One region of the Microbacterium sp. zg.B48 genome, then DNA from elsewhere that is predicted to be linked to it. Evidence: predicted binding sites of a transcription regulator. Region 1 holds the regulator's gene; the other holds the start of a gene.
What was found. The regulator HspR, encoded in region 1, represses chaperone genes until heat shock. The targets are predictions, from matches to a motif close to AAGTTGAGTCNNNNNGACTCAACTT.
Positions count from the first base shown of each region.

Region 2: NQ152_RS13405 (Hsp20/alpha crystallin family protein) is a predicted target of HspR. The motif match lies at 1,736-1,760, and genes of this name have one in related genera.

Region 1 covers NZ_JANJFE010000005.1:190,944-201,259, reverse strand. Annotated here, with positions in the region: gene NQ152_RS04945 (glycosyltransferase) at 1-569, opposite strand, end outside; gene NQ152_RS04940 (glycosyltransferase) at 576-1,796, opposite strand; gene NQ152_RS04935 (hypothetical protein) at 1,987-2,601, shown strand; gene NQ152_RS04930 (AI-2E family transporter) at 2,647-3,711, opposite strand; gene NQ152_RS04925 (potassium channel family protein) at 3,708-4,436, opposite strand; gene NQ152_RS04920 (MmcQ/YjbR family DNA-binding protein) at 4,513-4,917, opposite strand; gene NQ152_RS04915 (heat shock protein transcriptional repressor HspR) at 4,975-5,499, opposite strand; gene NQ152_RS04910 (DnaJ C-terminal domain-containing protein) at 5,553-6,542, opposite strand; gene NQ152_RS04905 (nucleotide exchange factor GrpE) at 6,559-7,176, opposite strand; gene dnaK (molecular chaperone DnaK) at 7,179-9,059, opposite strand; gene NQ152_RS04895 (GNAT family N-acetyltransferase) at 9,300-9,869, shown strand; gene NQ152_RS04890 (cation:proton antiporter) at 9,876-10,316, opposite strand, start outside.
Region 2 covers NZ_JANJFE010000017.1:9,064-19,379, forward strand. Annotated here, with positions in the region: gene NQ152_RS13395 (MFS transporter) at 1-1,145, shown strand, start outside; gene NQ152_RS13400 (VOC family protein) at 1,255-1,617, shown strand; gene NQ152_RS13405 (Hsp20/alpha crystallin family protein) at 1,816-2,271, shown strand; gene NQ152_RS13410 (L-serine ammonia-lyase, iron-sulfur-dependent, subunit alpha) at 2,359-3,954, shown strand; gene NQ152_RS13415 (M23 family metallopeptidase) at 4,228-5,397, shown strand; gene NQ152_RS13420 (hypothetical protein) at 5,417-6,562, shown strand; gene NQ152_RS13425 (DUF2804 domain-containing protein) at 6,678-7,694, shown strand; gene NQ152_RS13430 (DUF4287 domain-containing protein) at 7,844-8,134, shown strand; gene NQ152_RS13435 (ABC transporter ATP-binding protein) at 8,227-9,090, shown strand; gene NQ152_RS13440 (ABC transporter permease) at 9,087-9,821, shown strand; gene NQ152_RS13445 (MarR family winged helix-turn-helix transcriptional regulator) at 9,846-10,283, opposite strand.

The sequences.
Region 1 (10,316 bases):
GCCGTGACCGCCTGCGACCGCGCGGCGAAGCGGCGCAGATACGCCCAGCCGTCCCGCCCGGTGGTCGCTGCGGCGGTCCGGTCGGGGGCAGCCGCAGCGCCGCGCCCGACCGGCGCGAGTACGCGCCGCTGCCACGCGTTCAGGCTCCGCAGCACCACACCCGGGAACGGCGCGGTGGCCTCGATCCCGACGTCCACGCGGTTGTGCATGGTGTGCACCACCGGCAGTCCGTGCCGCGCCGCGAAGCGGTGGCCGATGAATGCGCCCCAGAAGTCACCCTGGACGTGCACCACGTCCACCGGCGGGCGACCGGACAGGGCGGCGTCGACGAACCGGTCCGTGCGGCGCCCGGGCCAGGACATCGAGTATTCGCGATCGACCGTGAGCGGGATCGAAGGGGTGTCGATGTAGGCGTCGTCCGCGATGCCGGCGCGGGGGCCGTGCATCCGCGGCGCCACGATGCTCACGGTGTGGCCGGCACGCTCCAGGAAGCGCCGCTGCAACCGCATCGAGACCTGCGCCCCGCCGAGGGATTCGACGTGCTGATCGCCGAACATCACGACGTGCATCGGCACCTATTCCGGAATCGGGTCGCCGCGGTACAGCGCCTCGAACGTGTCGAGTGTGCGGTTGATGTCGTGGATCACGACGCCGTCGAGCGAGGCCTGCTGCATGCGGAGGCGCTCCTCGGGAGCTGCGGTGAGCACGTCCGCGAGCCGCGCGGACATCTCCTGGACGTTGCCCGGCTCGAACAGGTACCCGTTCACGCCGTCGTGCACCAGGTGCGGCAGCGCCACGGCGTTGGCGGCCACGATCGGCAGACCGGAGGCCATCGCCTCCATGGTCGCGATCGACTGCAGTTCGGCGATCGAGGCGATCGCGAAGACGCTGGCGTGACTGTACAGCGCACGCAGCTCCTCCTCGGGGGCGTGCCCGTGGAAGCGGACGCGCGCGTCCAGGCCGAGGGAATGCGCGAGCTGCTCGAGGTTCTTGCGCTGATCCCCCTCTCCGACCAGGTCCACGTGCACGTCCAGCCCAGCATCCAGCTGTGCCGCTGCGCTGAGCAGGACGTCGATGTGCTTCTCGGTGGTGAGCCGGCCGACGAACAGGATGCGGTTGGCGTCGCGCGGGGTCAGGTCGGGGACGTAGTTGGAGCGATCGATGCCGCAACTGATCGGGATGACCCCGTGGATGTCGATGGTCGACTCCAGGAAATCCGCCGCCCGGCGAGTGGGTGTGGTCACCGCGCGGGTCATGCCGAAGGTGCGCTTCGCGTCCGCCCACGCGAGTTTGACCATCACGTCGTTCAAGGCCTTCGGCAGGGTGGTGTGATCCAGGACGTTCTCGGCCATCACGTGGTTGGTGGCGATGATGGGGATGCCGCGCTTGCGCGCCTCGCGGGACAGCCCGCGGCCGATCACGATGTGCGACTGGATGTGCACGACGTCGGGCTTGACCTCGTCCAGCACGCGTCGGGCGTGGCGCTTGGACATCCACGGCAGCACGAAGGTGAGCCAGTCGTGCGGATACCAGCGCCACGACGGCAGTCGGTGCACGGTCATCGGCTCGCCCTCGATGATCTCGGTCGAGGTTCCGCGCGTCCAGTGCGTGGCACTGGGCGCCATGACGTGCACCTCGTGCCCGCGCGAGACCAGGCCGGCGGCGAGGCGCTCGGCGAACCGCGCTGCGCCGTTGACGTGCGGAGCGAACGTGTCGGCGCCGATCAGGACCGCGAGGGGTCGCCGGGTGTCCGGCCCGTCGGCGCGGGGATCGTCGGGCGTCTCGGACGGGGTCACGGGATGCTGGTTGCCTATCTCTGCGCTGGGGGCGGGTCGCACAGGTCGGTGCGTGCGCGCTTCAACTCTAGCCGAGGGGTCTGTGGGAGGCCGGGAAGCACCGTGGCCGGGTCCGATGTCCGCCCGGGGTCCGCGCCGGCGCGGTGCAATCGGCGGCGGATGCGGTGCTCCCACCTCGTACCCTGGAGGCATGCCCCGACTTCAGGCTGATGCCGACCCGAACCGCTGGGTCGCCGTGACCGGTTCGCTGATGTTCGGCGGTCGCCGGCACCGCAAGGCCGCGATCGGCATGCTCCTCGATCAGGCCACGCGTGCGCTCGGCGCGTCCGGGACGCCGGCCGACGGCGGCAGTCCGCGCCGCCGGGGTGGCTTCGCGGCGTGGGCGATGAGCCAGGCCACCCCGTTCCTGATGCGCCGCGCGGCGGGCCGCGTGCTGGTGTGGGTGTGGAAGGCGGACCCAGAACTGCTGGTGGTGATGGCTCAGGTTCAGGAGGCCACCGCACAGCTGCGCGCCGCGCGCGCCTCGCTGCCGATGGAGTACGACGACACCGAGTCGTTCCGCGGCACGTACCTCGGCATGGGCGAGAAGCTGGTGATCCCGCTGCCCCCGGATCAGCGCACGCCGCCGTTCGCCACGTACACATGGGATACCGGCACCCACTTCGTGACCGTCACCGCGGTGTGCGGCGACCGCGAGCGGTTCGGCACGGTGATCGGCGCCGTCGACGATCTGGCGCGCACCCTGCGGATCGTGGATGACCTGGCGGTCGGCGAATCCCCGGAGGTCCTGCGGATCGAGCCCTGAGCCTTCCGCCCGGCCGGTACGCCGCGCTCCGCGGGGCGCTGCGGTTCAGCGCGGCGCCGTGCCGGCGGTGTCCCCGGAGAGCCAGCGCAGCCAGCGCGCGTCCGGGTCGACGTCCAGCACGAGCGCGCGCACGAGCAGGGTGAGCGGGATCGACAGGATCGCGCCGAGCGGGCCGATGATGAAGGTCCAGAAGATGACCGAGAAGAAGCTCAGCGTGAGGGTGAGATCCACCGCGTCGCTGACGAACTTCGGCTGCACCAGGACCTGCAGCACGACGTTGACCACGCTGTAGATCGCGATCACGACGAGCATCAGCGGCCAGCCGCCGACGACCAGGGCCAGCAGTGCGGGCGGGATCAGGCCGATGACGAAGCCGATGTTGGGGATGAAGTTGGTCACGAACGCGAGGATCGCCCACACCACCGGTGCCGGGACCCCGATCGCCCACAGCGCCAGTCCGTCGAGGACCGCGACCAGAGCCCCGAAGGTGGCGTTGACGACGTAGTAGCGGCGTACGCCGGAGTTGAAGAGCCGGATGCGATGGACCACGGGCGTCGCGGCGGTGCCGAAGGCCGCCTCGGCTCGGCTGTAGCGGGCCCCGTCGACGGCCATGAAGATCACATACGCCAGGACGAAGAACATCGCGGTGAGGATCCCTACCGCCGTTCCGCCCACGGATGTCACCGCCGACACGATGCTCGACGGCTCGAAGACGGATGCCGCGGCATCCGAGGCCTCATCGCTCAGGCCCACCGTTCCGAGCCAGTCGACGAAGCCGCCGGCCGCGTCGCGCAGCTGGTCGGTGTAGTCGCCGACGAGTCGGACGAACTGCGTGCCCGCGAAGAACAGCAGCACCCCGAGGACGGCCAGGATCAGGTAGGCCAGGCCGATCACGGCGGTCGTGGCCAGCCAGCGCGGCCAGCGGTGGCGCTCCAGCCCGTGCCGGACCGGGTGGCAGATGATCACGATGACGCCGGCCAGCACGAGCGGGCCGACCAGCTCGCGGGCGAAGAACAGGCCGGCGAGCGCGATCACCGCTGCGGCCAAGCCGAGCAGAAGCCGCAGGGAGGGCGCCATCGCGGGCGGGGGGACCCGGCCGGAATCGCTCATCGTGCGTCCGCGTTCTCGGCGGGCGGGCGTGGCAGGCGAGCGCTGATGTCGTCGATCTTGTGCGCCACATCGCGCAGCTGTCCACGGGTGGCCGGCTCGTCGGCGTCCCGGCCGATGGCCGCCCGCTCCAGCACCCAGGACGCCAGCGTCGCCGTCACCACACCCACCAGCGCGACGCCTCCGCACATCAGCAGCACCGCGATCGTGCGGCCCCACGGGGTGACCGGATAGAAGTCGCCGTAGCCGACGGTCGTGACGGTGACGAACGCCCACCAGATCGCATCGCCGAAGGTCTCGATGTTGGCGCCGGCCGCTCCGCGCTCCGCTTCGAGCTCGGCCAGGGCCGCGACCCAGATGAGCACGGCAGCCGCACCGGACCCGTAGATCGCGATGCGACTGCGCAGCGCGGTGCCCGCGGTCTGCTGCAGCATGTGGACGAGGGTGAGCGCCTTGAGCAGGCGCAGCGGCTTGAGGACCGGAAGGACGACGACCAGAAGGTCGAAGATGTGCCTGCGGAACCACGGACCGCGCGGGTGAGCCAGCCCCAGCCGCACGGTGTAGTCGACGGCGAAACTCACCCACGTCAGCAGGATGAACACGCGTGCGACCAGATAGGCGGTGCCCTGAAGGTCGGCGATCACCTGCCAGGAGTACACCACGATGAAGATCACCGAGGAGACCAGAAGCGGCCAGTAGGTCAGCTGCCGCCACCGCTCCTCGGTCATGCCCGAACTTTAGAACCGGCACCGGCGGGATGCCGGATCCCGCGCGGCGCGGCGGCGACCGCACTGCGCCCCCGCGTCACTCGTGCTCTGCCAGCCAGCCCCGGGACAGCCGCTTGGGCGCCTTCAGAAGCCACGAGTCGGTGATCACCTCGCGCAGGAAGTCCCGCGTGATGATGTCCAGGCGGACCAGGACGGCCGGGTAGCCGTCGAAATGCGGGATGGTGAAGAAGACATCGGGGTACGCGCCGAGCAGCGCCTCCTTGCCCTCCAGCCCGTCCGTGCGCACCCCCACGACGGCGCCCTCCGGCCAGGACCTGCCCAGCTCCGCCAGCGCGGCGAGGTCGGCTTTGCTGGGACCGCGTTCCCAGACGAACAGGCCGTCCGCGGTGCGCCAGCCCGCGCCGCCGCGATGGCCGTCCACCTTCTCGAACGTCTCCGGAAAGCCCAGCGCGATCGTGCGCACATCGGCCAGAGTGGGCATACCGACAGTGTGCTCGCTCCCGCCTCCGCCGCCAAGCCGCTCCGGAGCGCGCCGGACTCAGCCCTGGGTCTCGGCTGCGCCGACTCCGCCGCGCGCGCCCACCGCCTCTTCCGGCGTCCCGTCCGGCGCGTCCGGCGCGTCCGGCGCGTTCTCCAGTGCCAGGCGCGGTCGCCAGACCACGATGTCGGTCGCACGCCGCACCCGTCGGCCCTGACGCAGCGTGATCACCGACCCTGTGGCCCCGGCGGCGAAGACGCGCGCACCGGGGCGGTTCTCCAGTTCGGCGCGCATGCGAGCCTCGAGATCGTTGACCCGATGGTGCAGTTCGCGGACGCGATCTTCGAGCTCGATGATGCGGGCGATCGCCGGCAGGCTCATGCCGTCGGAGGAGAGACGGGCGACTTCGCGCAGCTGCTCCACATGCCGCGTGGAATAGCGGCGCGATCCGCCCCGCGTGCGGGCCGGAACCACCAGGCCGAGCCGGTCATACTGCCGCAGAGTCTGCGGGTGCATGCCGGCGAGTTCGGCGGCGACGGCGATCGCGAAGATCGGGGCGTCCTCATCGATCTCTCGGTCAGCCATCCCTCTCACCTCATCCCGTCTCTCACTGGATCTCGTTGCTCAGCCCCTGCGGGCTATCCGCGCGCCTTCGACATCAGGTCCGAGCGAGGGTTCTCTTTCGGCTCCAGATCGTGGAACCGCTGAAGCGCCTCGCGGGCCGCCTCGTCCAGATGCGACGGCACCGCGACCTGCACCTCGGCCAGGAGGTCTCCGGTGCCTTTCCCGGTCTGCACGCCGCGGCCTTTCACACGCAGCACCCGGCCCGATGGGGTGCCGGGCGCAACGCGCAGCTTCACGGGATCGCCGCCGAGGGTGGGCACCTCGATCGTCGCGCCGAGCGCAGCCTCGGTGAAGGTCACCGGCACGGTGACCCGGAGGTTGAGCCCCTCCCGGGTGAACACCGGGTGCGGTCGCACCGCCACCTGAACGACGATGTCACCGGACTCGCCGCCGTCCGGGGACGGACGCCCCCGCCCGCGCAGGCGAATCTTCTGGCCGTCCGCGACGCCGGCGGGGATCTTCACCTTGAACGGCTTGCCGTCCTCGCCCTGCAGCGTGATCGTCTCGCCGCGGGTCGCGGTGATGAAATCGATCGTCGTGCGGGCGGTCACGTCGGCGCCCCGGCGCGGGCCGCCGTACCCGCGGAATCCGCCCGAGGGCTGGCCGAACCGACCGGAGCCGAAACCGCCGCCCTGCTGCTGGTTGAACATGCTGAAGATGTCGTCGAAGTCCTCCGGCGCCGCCTGGCGGGCGCCACGGCCCTGCCCGAACATGCTGAAGACGTCCTCGAACCCGCCGGGCTGATCGCCCGCCGTGAAACGAGCCCCCGAGCCCATCGCCCGGATCTGGTCGTACTCCTTGCGCTGTTCCGGGTCGGAGAGCACCGAGTACGCCTCGCTGACCTCTTTGAACTTGGCCTCCGCCTTCGCGTCACCCTGATTGGAGTCGGGGTGGTACGTGCGCGCGAGCTTGCGGTAGGTCTTCTTCAGGTCGGCCTCGCTGACGCTCTTATCGACACCCAGGACCTTGTAGAAGTCCTTGTCGAACCAGTCTTGACTGGCCATCCAGTGATCCTCCTGCTTACTCGGCCGGCACCGCGACGACCACCTTCGCGGGCCGCAGTTCGACCGAACCCAGGCGGTAGCCGACTTCGACGACCTCGAGGATCGTCGGCTCGGTGGTCCCCGGTGTCGGCGCCTGGAAGATCGCCTCGTGCTGCTGCGGGTCGAAGGGTTCTCCGACGACGCCGTACGCGACGGCACCCAGCTTCTCGGCCAGCGCGCGCACCTTGTCGCCGATCGCCGCGAGGGGGCTGCCCTCGACCAGATCGCCGTGCTTGTCGGCGCGGTCGAAATCATCGAGCACCGGCAGGAGACCCTTCACGGCCTCGCCCCTGGCTCGTTCGATCTCGCGCTCGCGCTGGTCCTCGGTGCGCCGACGATAGTTGGCGTACTCGGCCTGCAGCCGCTTGAGGTCGACCATCAGGGGCGCATCCGGGTCGGCGGCACCGGCGTCCTCGGACGCGGCATCGACGGTCTGCGCGGCGTTCAGGATGTCCTCGACCGTCCAGCCCTCGTCGGATCCGCCCGGCTGCGAATCGGGGCCGGAGACCTGCGCCTCCGACCCCTCCTCGTCCGGTCGAACCTCGTCGGCAGGCTCGCGATCAGCGCTGTGCTCTTCGAAGTTCTTGTCCGTCATGGCTACTTCTTCTCTTCGTCCTCGTCGTCGACGACCTCGGCGTCGATCACATCCTCATCGGATGAGGCGGCCCCGTCCGCGGAGCCGGCGCCGGCCGAAGCATCGGCCCCGGCATCCGGAGCGGACTGCGAAGCCTGACCGGACGCGTAGATGGCCTCGCCCAGCTTGCCCTGGCTCTGGTTCAGCTTGTCGAACGCGGTCTTGACCGCGTCGTCGTCCTCGCCGGCCAGCGCGGCCTTGAGCGCGTCCACGTCGGCCTGCACCTCGGTCTTGACGTCGGTGGGCAGCTTGTCGTCGTTGTCCTTGATCAGCTTGTCGATCGAATACGACAGCGTCTCGGCCTGGTTGCGGACCTCGGCCGACTCACGGCGCTTCTTGTCCTCGGCCGCGTGCTCCTCGGCCTCGCGCACCATACGCTCGATGTCCTCCTTCGGCAGCGACGAGCCGCCGGTGATCGTCATCGACTGCTCCTTGCCGGTGCCCTTGTCCTTGGCGGACACGTGCACGATGCCGTTCGCGTCGATGTCGAACGTGACCTCGACCTGCGGGATGCCGCGCGGCGCGGGGGCGATTCCGGTGAGCTCGAACGTGCCCAGCGGCTTGTTGTCGCGGGTGAAGTCGCGCTCGCCCTGGAACACCTGGATCGCCACCGACGGCTGGTTGTCATCGGCCGTGGTGAAGGTCTCGCTGCGCTTGGTCGGAATCGCGGTGTTGCGCTCGATCAGCTTCGTCATGATGCCACCCTTGGTCTCGATGCCGAGGCTCAGCGGGGTGACGTCGATCAGCAGCACGTCCTTGCGCTCACCGCGCAGGACACCGGCCTGCAGTGCGGCGCCCACGGCGACGACCTCGTCCGGGTTGACGCCCTTGTTGGGCTCCTTGCCGGCCTCCTGCTTGACCAGTTCGGCGACGGCGGGCATGCGGGTGGATCCACCCACGAGCACGACGTGGTCGATGTCGGAAACCTTGATGCCGGCCTCGCGGATGACATCCTCGAACGGCTTCTTCGTGCGGTCCAGCAGGTCCTTGGTGAGGTCCTCGAACTTCGCGCGCGTGATCGTCTCGGACAGCGAGACCGGTCCGCTGTCGGTCAGGGACAGGTAGGGCAGGTTCACGGAGGTGGACATGGAGCTGGAGAGCTCCTTCTTGGCCTGCTCCGCGGCCTCCTTCAGACGCTGCAGCGCGATCTTGTCGTGGGAGACGTCCACACCGGTGGTGTCCTTGAACTGCTTGATGAAGTAGTCCACCAGACGCTGGTCCCAGTCGTCACCGCCGAGGCGGTTGTCACCGGCGGTGGAGCGCACCTGGATGGTCGAGAAGTCGTCGTCCTTGCCCACTTCCAGCAGGGACACGTCGAACGTTCCGCCACCGAGGTCGAAGACGAGGATGAGCTCGTCCTCCTTGCCCTTGTCCAGACCGTAGGCGAGGGCGGCCGCAGTCGGCTCGTTGATGATGCGCAGCACGTTCAGGCCGGCGATCTCACCGGCTTCCTTGGTCGCCTGGCGCTCGGCGTCGTTGAAGTACGCGGGCACAGTGATGACGGCATCCGTCACGGTGTCACCGAGATACTCCTCGGCGTCGCGCTTGAGCTTGCCCAGAATGCGCGCAGAGATCTCCTGCGGGGTCCACTTCTTGCCGTCGACGTCGAACTTCCAGTCGGTGCCCATGTGGCGCTTGACCGACGAGATGGTCCGCTCGACGTTCGTGACGGCCTGGCGCTTGGCGGTCTCGCCGACCAGCACCTCGCCGTCCTTGGTGAACGCGGTCACGGACGGGGTGGTACGGAAGCCTTCGGCGTTCGCGATGACCTTCGGCTCGCCGCCCTCGAGGACGGCCACGACAGAGTTCGTGGTTCCCAGGTCGATTCCAACAGCACGGGCCATGTGTTTCTCTCTCCTTGTTCAGGGGCGGACGAATCCGGACCCCGGGTGGTGTGAAGTCGTTGGCGGGCAACCCCGAACCGGAGACGTGAGCCTCGGCCTCGAAGGGGTTGAGCCGCGATGACTCAAGGTTACCGGAGGTCGCTCGAGCCTGTCAAATGAACTTGATAAGGAATGGCTCAACTTTGCGGTCGCCGGTGCACGCAGGCTGCGGCGTACGGCTCCGGCTGTCAGGATGGGCCCATGCCCCTGCCGTGGGAGTTCCGAGAGCCGATTCAGGGCGACCGGGTGAGTCTGGATCTGCTCCGCCCCCACGACTTCGACGCGCTGTACGCCATCCAGTCCGATCCCGAGGTCTGCCGCTACCTGCTCTACGAGCCGCGCTCGCCGGAGCGCGTGCGGGACGTCTTGGACCGGGATGCCGCGGCCACGCGCCTGGCCGCGCCGGACGATTACCTTCAGCCCGCGATCCGCAACAGCGCAGGGCAGCTGATCGGGACCATGTATCTCAGGCTCGCCAGCGTGCCGGATAAGGCCGGCGAGCTCGGCTGGCTCCTGGATCCTCGTTTCCAGGGGCGCGGCTACGCCCGAGAGGCCGCCGGACTGCTCCTGGACCTGTCGTTCGGCGAGCTCGGCCTGCACCGGGTCTTCGCCGAACTGGACCCTCGGAATGCGGCATCCGTCGCGCTGTGCGAACGGCTCGGGATGCGCCGTGAAGCGCACTTCCGCGAGCAGATGTGGTTCAAGGGCGAGTGGGCCGACACCGGCGTCTACGCGATCCTGGAGCAGGAGTGGTCCGCGCGGCGCGCCTGAGCGCCGCTAACCGGCCGTGGCGGAACCCGCGCGGCGCTTGGCCTCGATGCGTCGGGTGGTCTGGATGAACCGGCCGGAATCCGGGATGCGGGCAAGGAGCGGGCCGGCCACCATCGTGATCAGGACATAGGCCGTCGCGAGGGCGGCGAGGGACCGGTCTACGCCGGCCGCGACGGCCAGGGCCGCGATGACGATGGAGAATTCGCCGCGCGACATCAGCGCGAAGCCCGCGCGCCAGCGTCCGGCCTCACCGATGCCGGCGCGCCGCGCCGCGATGTAGCCGGTCAGGAGTTTGGTGCCCATCGTCACGATCGCGAGCAGGATCGCCGGCACGAGCATCGAGAGCAGCTCGCCGGGATCGGTGGAGAGGCCGACGAAGAGGAAGAACACCGCCGCGAAGAGGTCCCGCAGCGGTGTCAGCACGCGCTGCGCGTGCTTGGCGGCAGG
Region 2 (10,316 bases), on a different contig from region 1:
CCGGCCTCGACCTGATCATCGCGCGGGGCCTGCAGGGCGCGTTCGCCGCTCTGCTCGCCCCGGCCGCGCTGGCCCTGCTGACCGTGACCTTCCCCACCGGCAGGGACCGCGACGTCGCCTTCGCGGTTTTCGGAACGGTCGCCGGTGCCGGCGCCTCGGTCGGCCTCGTCCTCGGCGGCGTGCTGACGGAGTTCCTGGACTGGAGATGGTGCCTGCTGGTGAACGTCGTCTTCGTCGTGGTCGGCCTCGTAGGTGCCTTCGCCGTTCTCACCGAGAGCAGGGCCGAAGGCGAGAACCGATACGACGTCCTCGGCGCGGTCACCGTGACCCTCGGGCTCGGATCGCTCGTCTACGGCTTCAGCCTGGCCGAGACCGGGTGGGGCAGCCCGCTCACGATCACCTTCTCGGCCGCCGGGGTCGCGCTGCTCGTGCTGTTCGTGTGGATCGAGACCCGCACCGCCCAGCCGCTGCTTCCCCTTCGGATCGTCACAGACCGCGTGCGCGGTGGTGCGTTCCTGATCCAGGCGATCGCCGGCAGTGTGATGATCGGGTCCACCCTGTACCTGACCTTCCACCTGCAGATCGTGCTGCAGATGTCTGCGCTGCAAGCCGGTCTGGCGAGCCTGCCCCTGCCGCTTGCCACCATGGTGGTGGCGCCGCTGGTGGTGCGATTGCTGCCGCGCATCGGCGCTCGTCCTCTGTTGACGGCCGGCCCCCTCATCGTGGCCGCGAGCCTGTGGTATCTCAGCTTCATCACCGCAAGCGGCGCGTACGTCGTCCAGGTGCTCCCCGCGCTCATCGTGATGGGCGCGGGAATGGCACTGGTGTTCGTGCCGCTGCAGAACGTGGCGTTGAGCGGCGTGGCCCCGGATGACGCCGGCGCGGCCTCGGCGGTGACCAACTCGGCGATGCAGATCGGCGGCTCGATCGGCCTGTCCATCTTCACAGCCGTCTACGTCGCTGCCCTCGGCAGTCAACCCGTCACCCAGCCGGCTGCCCTTGCCGACGCGTACTCGGCGACGTTCATCGCCGCGGCCATCGGGATGCTGGTGGCCGCGGTCATCGCGGTGACGATGATCCGTGCCGCCAAGGCCGAGATACCCTCCTCGCCCGAGGAGGCGCCGCAGCTCGCGCACGCGGGTTGAAACAGACCGGGCGCCCGTCTCGGCGCCCGGTCTGTCCGCCGCGGAGGCGCCCGTCGCGCCCATCCGGATCGGCTGGCAGACTGGCGTGAATTCGATCGGGGAGGTCGCGATGCGACTTGTTCAGGTGGCCGTCCACGCCGAAGATCTCGACCGGGCCGCGGACTTCTACACCGTGCTGCTGGACGCGCCGCCGCTCGCCCGCTTCGATCCGGGGCTGGTCTTCTTCGATCTGGACGGCGTCCGGCTGCTGCTGGACCGGAATGCCCCGGCATCCCTCCTGTATCTGCGGGTCGACAACGTGCACGAGACGCTCGACAAGCTCGACGGCCTCGCGGACGTGGTCGAGCCGCCCCGGGTGATCTTCTCGCACCACGACGATTCGCTCGGGCCGGCCGGCCACGACGAATGGCAGGCGTTCATCACGGATTCCGAAGGCAACACCGTGGGTCTCGTCGCCTTCCAGGCGCCCTGAAGCCCGCATGATTCCCGGCGCCGGCGTCCTCCGCCTGCCGCCCGGGACCGCTGGGCATGCGTCCATTCCATCCGCTCCGAGTCTTGGCGCTCGTCGAGGAGGAGTGCTAATCTGAACGCAGTTGAGCCGACACGACTCAACTCCCTCGCACCCTCGCGCCGGACAGTCATCCGGGCCGAACGACAAAGGAGACGAATCATGGCCGCATACGACCCGTTCCGTGAACTCGACCGCTTCGCGTCGACGCTCTTCGACGCCCGCCGGGGTCCCCGTCGCATGCCGATGGACCTGTACCGCGATGGTGACCACTACGTGCTCACCGCCGACCTGCCCGGCATCGACCCGGGCTCGGTCGACATCGACGTCGACGGTCAGCTGCTGACGATCCGGGCCGAGCGGACCCTCTCCGCCGGCGAGGGGGTCAAATGGATCACGCGTGAGCGCGACGGGGCGAGCTTCGTGCGCCAGCTGAACCTCGGGCAGGGAGTGGACACCGAGCACATCTCCGCCACCTACAACAACGGCGTGCTGACCGTGACGATCCCGGTCAGCGAGAAGGCCAAGCCGCGCAAGATCGAGGTCTCCAGCGAGGACTCCGGTCCGGTCCTGCAGGCGCAGGAGAGCTCCGAGGGACCGCAGCCGGTCGAGCAGTAGGCCCTCAGCCGGCTCCGACGAACGCCCCGGACCGGACCGTCCGGGGCGTTCGGAGCCCGGCGCGCGGTCCAGGTTAGCCTGGACCGCGTGAGCGCCTACGTCTCCGCGTTCGAGCTGTTCTCCATCGGCATCGGACCCTCGAGCTCCCACACGGTCGGTCCGTTGCGCGCTGCCGGCGACTTCGTCGTCCGACTGCGCGGCGCGGGCGTGCTCGACTCCGTGGCACAGGTGACGTGCACGCTGTACGGGTCGCTCGGTGCAACCGGAATCGGACACGGTACGCCGGACGCGGTGATGGCCGGACTGCACGGACACTCACCGGAAAGCGTCGACCCGGATGCCGTGCGGGGCCTGTGGACCGGGTGGCCGACCGGGCGGCCGCTGGCGCTGGACGGCACGCACCCCGTGCCCTTCCACAAGGCCGACATCGCCTTCGCCCCCCGGACCCGACTGCCCGGCCACCCCAACGCGCTGACGCTGGAGGCGTGGGCGACCGCACGGCCGCACGCGGCCGACGAGGCCGGGCAGCTGGCGGCATCCGGCATCCGGACCACCGGCAGTGCGCCGGCACCGGCAGTGCGGCGGACCGGCGAGGAGGATCTCCTGCTCCGCGAGACGTATTACTCGATCGGCGGGGGCTTCATTCGGCGCGACGGCGAACCACCGCAGCTGTCCTCGTCGGCTTTCCCGTTCGGCTTCGACAGCGCCGACGCCCTCCTCCAGCTGTGCGACGAGCATGGCATCACCATCGCCGAGGCGGCGCGCATGAACGAAGAGGCGCTGCGCGGCGACGACGAGATCGCCGCCGGACTGGACACGATCTGGGACGCGATGTCGCAGTGCGTGGAAGCCGGTCTTCGCCACGATGGCGTGCTCCCAGGCATCCTGAAGGTCAAGCGCCGCGCACCGGCCATCCGCGTGCAGCTGGAGGCGGCCGAGCACGACGGACGCCGGGAGCTGCCGGGGGAGTGGCTCGGAGCTTTCGCCCTCGCGGTGAACGAGGAGAACGCGGCCGGCGGTCGCGTCGTCACGGCTCCCACCAACGGCGCAGCCGGAATCCTGCCGGCCGTCGCGATGTACTGGTGGCGCTTCCTGGCCGACTCCGGCCTCGGGGCCCGCAATGCGGTCACGCCCTACGGCGAGCTGGTCGGCAGTGCCCTGATGGGCTTCGCCGGCCGGCAGCAGCTCGGCCCGATCGTGCCGGACGCCGCGGACGAGGCGCTGATCGCCGAAGCGAACCGCCGGCGCGGCATCCGTCGATTCCTTCTCACCGCGACCGCCCTGGGTTCGCTGTTCAAGGCGAACGCGTCGATCTCGGGCGCCGAAGGGGGCTGCCAGGCCGAGGTGGGCTCGGCGTGCGCGATGGCGGCGGGGGGCCTGACCGCCGTCATGGGCGGCACCAATCGCCAGATCGAGAACGCCGCGGAGATCGCGATGGAGCATCATCTCGGTCTCACCTGCGACCCGGTCGGCGGGCTGGTGCAGATTCCCTGCATCGAGCGGAACGCGATCGCGGCGTCGACCGCGGTGACGGCGGCGCGTCTCGCGCTGCGCGGCGACGGAAGCCATTACGTCTCGCTCGACACCGTCGTCGAGACGATGCGCCAGACGGGCATCGATATGTCCCACAAGTACAAGGAGACCAGCGAGGGCGGGCTCGCCGTCAACGTCATCGAATGCTGACGGGCGCGGAGACGCGAGCTGCGGCATCCGCCCGGTCGTATTCCGCGCTGGTGATACGCCGTTCCGACGTAGCGCCGTGACTGCATGACCTCGCCAGAAGGCTCGCGGAGGGCTGGTAGTTTCGAGGGAAACTTCAGATTCGGAGCCCCCTGCGTGACATCTCGCCGTGTACCCGCCCTGTTCGTCTCCCTGCTCACCGCGATCGCACTTCTCGCGACGGGGTGTGCCTCAGCCGCCACGACTGCGGCACCGCCGACCGGGTCCGTTCCAGGCGTGAGCGTGCCCGACACGTTCACCGCACTCACCCTGACCGCGATCGGCAACCCGCCCCTGCCGTTCCGCGGAACCGACGGCAAATACCACGTCGCGTACGACCTGCACCTGATGAACGCCACGCAGGTGCCGGCGAGCCTCGACACCATCGAGGTCGTCGACGCAGCGGACCCGGCGAAGATCGTGGCCAGCTTCTCCGGCACAGCACTCATCGACCCCACCTGCGCTTTCGGCGACTGCAACCGATTGCGGGATCTTCCGGCCGGCTACATCGACAGCGCGACCGTCCCGCCCCAGGAGAGCCGCGTCGTCTTCATCGACTTCGCCTTCGACTCGCTGGACCGCGCACCCGCGGCACTGCTTCACCGCATCGTCGGAACGGGCGCGCTCTCGCCCGCGTTCGGCGCGCCCGGACCGATCGACTACCTGACCACGCCGGTGGCCTTCTCGAGCCAGGCCGTGCCGGTCATCGCACCGCCCGTGCGCGGAGAGAACTGGATCGCGCTGAACGGATGCTGCGAGCCCGGCTTCCCGCACCGCAGCTCCCTCATGTCCGTCAACGGAAAGCTGAACAACAGCCAGCGCTTCGCGATCGACTGGAAGCGCACCGACGACAAGGGGCAGTTCTACTCGGGGGACAAGACCAGCAACGAGAGCTACGTCGACTACGGCACCGACATCCTCGCGGTCGCCGACGGCACGGTGGTCTCGATCCTGGACGGCATGCCGGCCAACGCACCGGGCGTCCTGCCCGCGCACGACCCGGAACTGGCCGCGAAGCTGACCGTCGAGAACGTCGACGGAAACCACGTCGTACTCGACCTCGGCGACGGGGTGTACGCGATGTATGCCCACATGATCTCCGGATCCCTCACGGTCAAGGTCGGAGACACGGTCGTCGAGGGCCAAGTGCTCGGGCACCTCGGGAACACCGGCAACGCCAACGCGTCCCACCTGCACTTCCAGCTGATGGACGGACCGAGCCTGGTGGAAGCGGACTCGCTGCCGTACGAACTGAAGAGCTTCGACTATGACGGGCAGGTCTCGCCGCAGTCGATCGCCGATGCGGACGACTACCTCAGCGGCACGTTCCTGGCGGGCAAGCTGCCGAAGCCCGATGCGCGAACCACGCAGCTCCCGCTGAACCTCGCGATCATCGACTTCCGGTAGCCCGGACCGACGGAGGACCATGAAAGCGCGCATCGCCGCCCTCGGCGTCACCCTGCTGCTGTGCTGTGCGGCGTGCTCGTCGCTGAGCCCGGACATCGCGCCGACCGTCACCGAGTTCCCGATCGCCTACCCGGACCGCGATCCGGGGCAGCCTGCCATGCCCAGCGCACCCGCCGCGGGAGGGCACGAACACGGCGGCGACGGCTCGACTCACGAGATCGCCTACGATCCCGACACCGGCGAGGTCCTGGTGACCGGCCAGAACGAGGGCACCGTCACGCGCGTCCGCGACGACGGCAGCATGAGCTTCACCGAGCTCCCGGCGGGGTCAGGGCCGCACGGCATCGTGTTCGATACCGCGGGCCGGCTGTTCGTCGGGCTGGAGTTCGCCGGCGCGGTCGTGCAGCTGGGCGCGGACGGCGGAATCGCGCGCACCTTCGACCTGGTGGGCAGCTGCGCGACCTGCGTCGTAAGCAACCCTGGCCCACACGGGCTGGCGGTGGCGCCCGACGGCGAGACGCTCTGGTTCACGGGCAAGGAGGGCGGCAACGTCGGCCGGGTCGACCCGGATGGCACGGTCACGGCGTTCCCGCTGCAGGACGCCGACAGCAAGCCGATCTACATCGTCGCCGGGCCCGACGGGGCGATGTGGTTCACGGAGCTGATCGCCAACCGGATCGGCCGCATCGACGCCGACGGCACCCTCGCCGAGTACGACATCCCGACTCCGAACTCCCGCCCCATCGCGCTCGCGGTCGATCCCGCCGGTGACGCGCTCTGGTTCACGCAGGAGGCGACCAACCGCCTCGGCCGCGTGAGTCTGGACGGCACGATCGTGGAGGTGGCGCTGCCGGCCTCGCAGGAGAACCTACTGCTGGCCGCCCTGTCGTTCGACGAGAACGGGGATGTCTGGGTCCAGCAATACGTCGACGGGAACAATCCCGAGCCGGCCGGCCCGGACAAGCTGCTGCGCGTACGGGGGGAGGCGCTTCGCGAGGCCGCAGGCTCCGCCACCCCGCTGCACGTCGACTCGGTGACCGCGTTCGATGTGCCCAGCACCGGTACGATCATGCACCGCATCCGTCCCGGCGCGCAGGGCGTGCTCTGGTTCACCGAGCTCGCCACCAACGTCATCGGCAAGCTCGTCGTCCCCGCGACCCGGTGACGCCGGCGCGCGGTCATCCTCCCGCGCTCGAAGACGCGCGACGGGCCTCGACGAGCGGCCATCACGGTGCGGCGGGTTGCGCGATGCGTCGACGTGCGGAATCTAGGATCAACGGATGATTCCCCGCGAACTGACCGCGCCGGTCTCGCTGACGCGGGCCGGGCGCCTGGAACCGGACGCCGTCGGCTGGGCCAGGCAGCCGATCATCGACACGACCGGGCTCGGCCGCGGACGGGGACGCAACAAGCGGTGGGAGTACTGGAACGTCACCACCCCCACGCACATCCTCGCGCTGACCGTATCCGCGATCGACTATGCGGCCGTGCATGAGGTGTGGATCTTCGACCGCCGGACCGAGACGGTGTGGAGCGAGGCGGTCACCGTCATCCCCGCGCGCGGCGTCCGGTTGCCGGGCTCGCTCGAGGACGGGCCTGCGCGCGCTCGGGCGAAGGGACTGGAGATCGACATCGATCCGGTCATGAGCGCCGGCGCCGTGCCATCGCAGACCGGGACGCGCCTGCGGGCGAGTATCCGGAATGCCTCATTCGACGTGATCGCCGAGCTTCCGGTCGGCCATGAACGGCTCGCTGTCGTGGTGCCGTGGAGCGATGCGCGGTTCCAGTACACGGTGAAGGACATCGCCCGGCCCGCATCCGGGAGTGTCACGATCGCGGGCGTCACGCACGTGGTCCCCGCCGGGGAATCCTGGGCGGTGCTCGATCACGGAAGGGGGCGCTGGCCGTACGACATCCGCTGGAACTGGGGCGCCGGCTCGGGCCGCAGCGACGGACGGGTGATCGGCATCCAGGTCGGCGGCGGGTGGACGGATGGCACCGGCATCACCGAGAACGCGATGCTCGTCGACGGGCGCCTGCACAAGATCCACGACGACCTGCACTGGGAGTACGACCTCGCGCAGTGGCGACGACCGTGGCGCATCCACGGCGGAGGGCTGACGGCGTCCTTCGCACCGTTCTACGACAAGGTGACCCGCACGAACCTCGGCGTCGTGGCGTCGCGGACGGATCAGTGCTTCGGGTATTGGGCCGGCTCGTTCGCGACCGCGGCGGGTGAGGTCATCCCCTTCACCGGGATCCTCGGGTGGGCCGAGGAAGTCCACAACCGCTGGTGAGGAGTGCCGCCGGCGTGGCCGCGGGTCCCGCTTCGGTACCGGGGATTCCTTCCGTGACGGCGGACGATATGGTGGAGCGGCTCGCACCCACCGTGCGGCTCCACCGGGCTGATCGAGCGAACCGCAAGAGCGGCGGAGAGGACAATGACATGTCGTTCCAGGCATACCTCGACACCATCGAGGACAAGACCGGTCTCACCCCTCGTCAGTTCATCGAACTGGCGTCGGAGAAGGGGTTCGGGCCAGGCACCAAGGCGGGCGAGATCGTGAGCTGGCTCGCGGATGACTATGGTCTCGGACGCGGTCACGCGATGGCGCTCGTCCACGTGATCACCAAGGGTCCCGCGATCGGCGCCAAGCATGTGGACTCAGGCGGCACGCACAGCGACGCCTCCGACACCCTGTGGCTGGATGGCAAAGCGTCTCGTCCCGCCGGCTGAGGTTCGGACGGGCCGATGCGGACGGGCGCGCTGGATTCGGATGCCGGCGGGCACAGCATCCGAATCCATGACCGATCTCCGATTTCGCTGTGATGAGTGAACTGCGTTCGTCGAGGGGGGCGACGCCTGCTGCCGGCGCGGTCGCGGTGCGCGGCCTGACGGTGCAGCGCGGCTCGCACACGGTTTTCGACGGACTGGAACTCGACATCCCCCGCGGCCAGATCACCGGGCTTCTCGGGCCCTCCGGGTGCGGTAAGACGACGCTCATGCGCGCGATCGTGGGTGTCCAGCGGATCCGTGCGGGCACGGTGTCCGTGCTCGGGCATCCGGCCGGCACCGCGTCGCAGCGACGTCGGGTCGCCTACGACACGCAGGCGGCGTCGGTGTACGACGACCTCACGATCCGCCAGAACCTCACCTACTTCGCCCGCCTGATCGGCGCACCGCGCCGGGACGTTGATCGCGTCCTGGCCGAGGTGGGACTGGCAGCGCAGCGCCATCAGAGCGTCGGCTCGCTCAGCGGCGGGCAGGAGAACCGCGTCTCGCTGGCCGTCGCGATGCTCGGCGCACCGGAGCTGATCGTGCTGGACGAGCCGACGGTCGGACTGGACCCGGTGTTGCGCGCCGAGCTGTGGACGCTTTTCCGCCGTCTCGCCGACGCCGGGACGACGCTGATCGTGAGCAGCCATGTGATGGACGAGGCCCTGCGCTGCGACCGGCTCCTGCTGATGCGCGCTGGTCGCATCATCGCCGACACCACGCCGGACGGCCTGCGGGCCGAGACCGGTGCGGACGATCCGGATGCCGCTTTCCTCACACTCGTCGAGCGCGACGCCGCCGCGCACCCCCGCGCGGAAGCAGCGGCTCGCCCGCTCGCCACGCAGGGGCATGACCTCCCCGAACCGGACGGCCGCCGGCGCAGACGCGGGCCTCGCGGATGGGGGGACGGGAGATGACCATCACCCGCACGTTCTCCACCGCCGGCCGCGTACTCCGGCAGCTGAGCCATGACCCGCGCTCGATCGCCCTGATGCTGATCGCGCCGAGCCTGCTCGTCGGGCTGTTCGCGTGGCTGTTCAGCGATCAGGACGGCGTGTTCGACCAGTTCGGGGGCGGCATCCTGGCACTGTTCCCGTTCATCGTGATGTTCCTCGTCACCTCGATCACGACGCTGCGTGAACGGCGGTCGGGCACGCTCGAGCGGCTGATGACGACACCGCTCGGCAAAGCGGACTTCATCATCGGGTACGCCCTGGCTTTCGGGCTGATGGCCATGCTGCAGGCGATCCTCACGGTGACCTTCGCGGTGCTGGTGTGCGGGCTGCAGGTCGACGGACCGGTGTGGCAGCTTGGCGTGGTGGCGGTCCTCGACGCGATCCTGGGGTCCGCGCTCGGCCTGCTCGCCAGCGCGTTCGCGCGGACCGAGTTCCAGGCGGTGCAGTTCATGCCGCTGATCGTGTTCCCGCAGATCCTCCTCGGCGGGCTCTTCATGCCGCGGGATCAGATGCCGGATGTTCTGTCCGCGATATCGGACTGGCTGCCCCTGAGCTATGCGATCGACGCGGTCAACGCGGTGACGGCAGGGGAGGAGGGATGGGACCTCTACCGACCGCTGCTGGTCGTGGCGGCCTTCGCAGCCGCATCGCTGGTCGTCGCCTCCGCTACACTCCGGCGACGTACGCCGTGACGGCGTGCCGTTGCGCGGCAGCGGTCAGGCGTCCTTCTTCTCGCGGAGCTTGGCGGTGAGGTCCCGGAGCTGCTGCAGTTCCCCGTCATCCAGCCGCGACATGCGCTCCGCGATCGACCTGCCGTGCAGTGAGGCGACCTTGCGGAACGCGGCGGCGCCCTCGGCGGTCGCGCGCACCAGGGATCCGCGACCATCCTCGGGGTCCGGCCATTTGGAGACCAGTCCGCGGGCGGCCATCTTGTCCACGAGGCGGGACACGCTGGGCTGGCTGATCAGCATGTTCGCGGTCACGTCGCGCAGCCGCGCGGTCATGTCCTGCGCACGCGTGACCGTCAGCAGGACGTCGTACTCCGCTTGGGACAGACCGGTGTCGTCGAAGTCGCAGCTGATCACGCCGAAGACCTCGTGCTGAGCGCGGAACAGGCTCTCCCAGGCTTCGATCGCGAGGCGGCGGTCGGTCATACGCACCACTGTAGGCGAACCTCCCGGGCTACT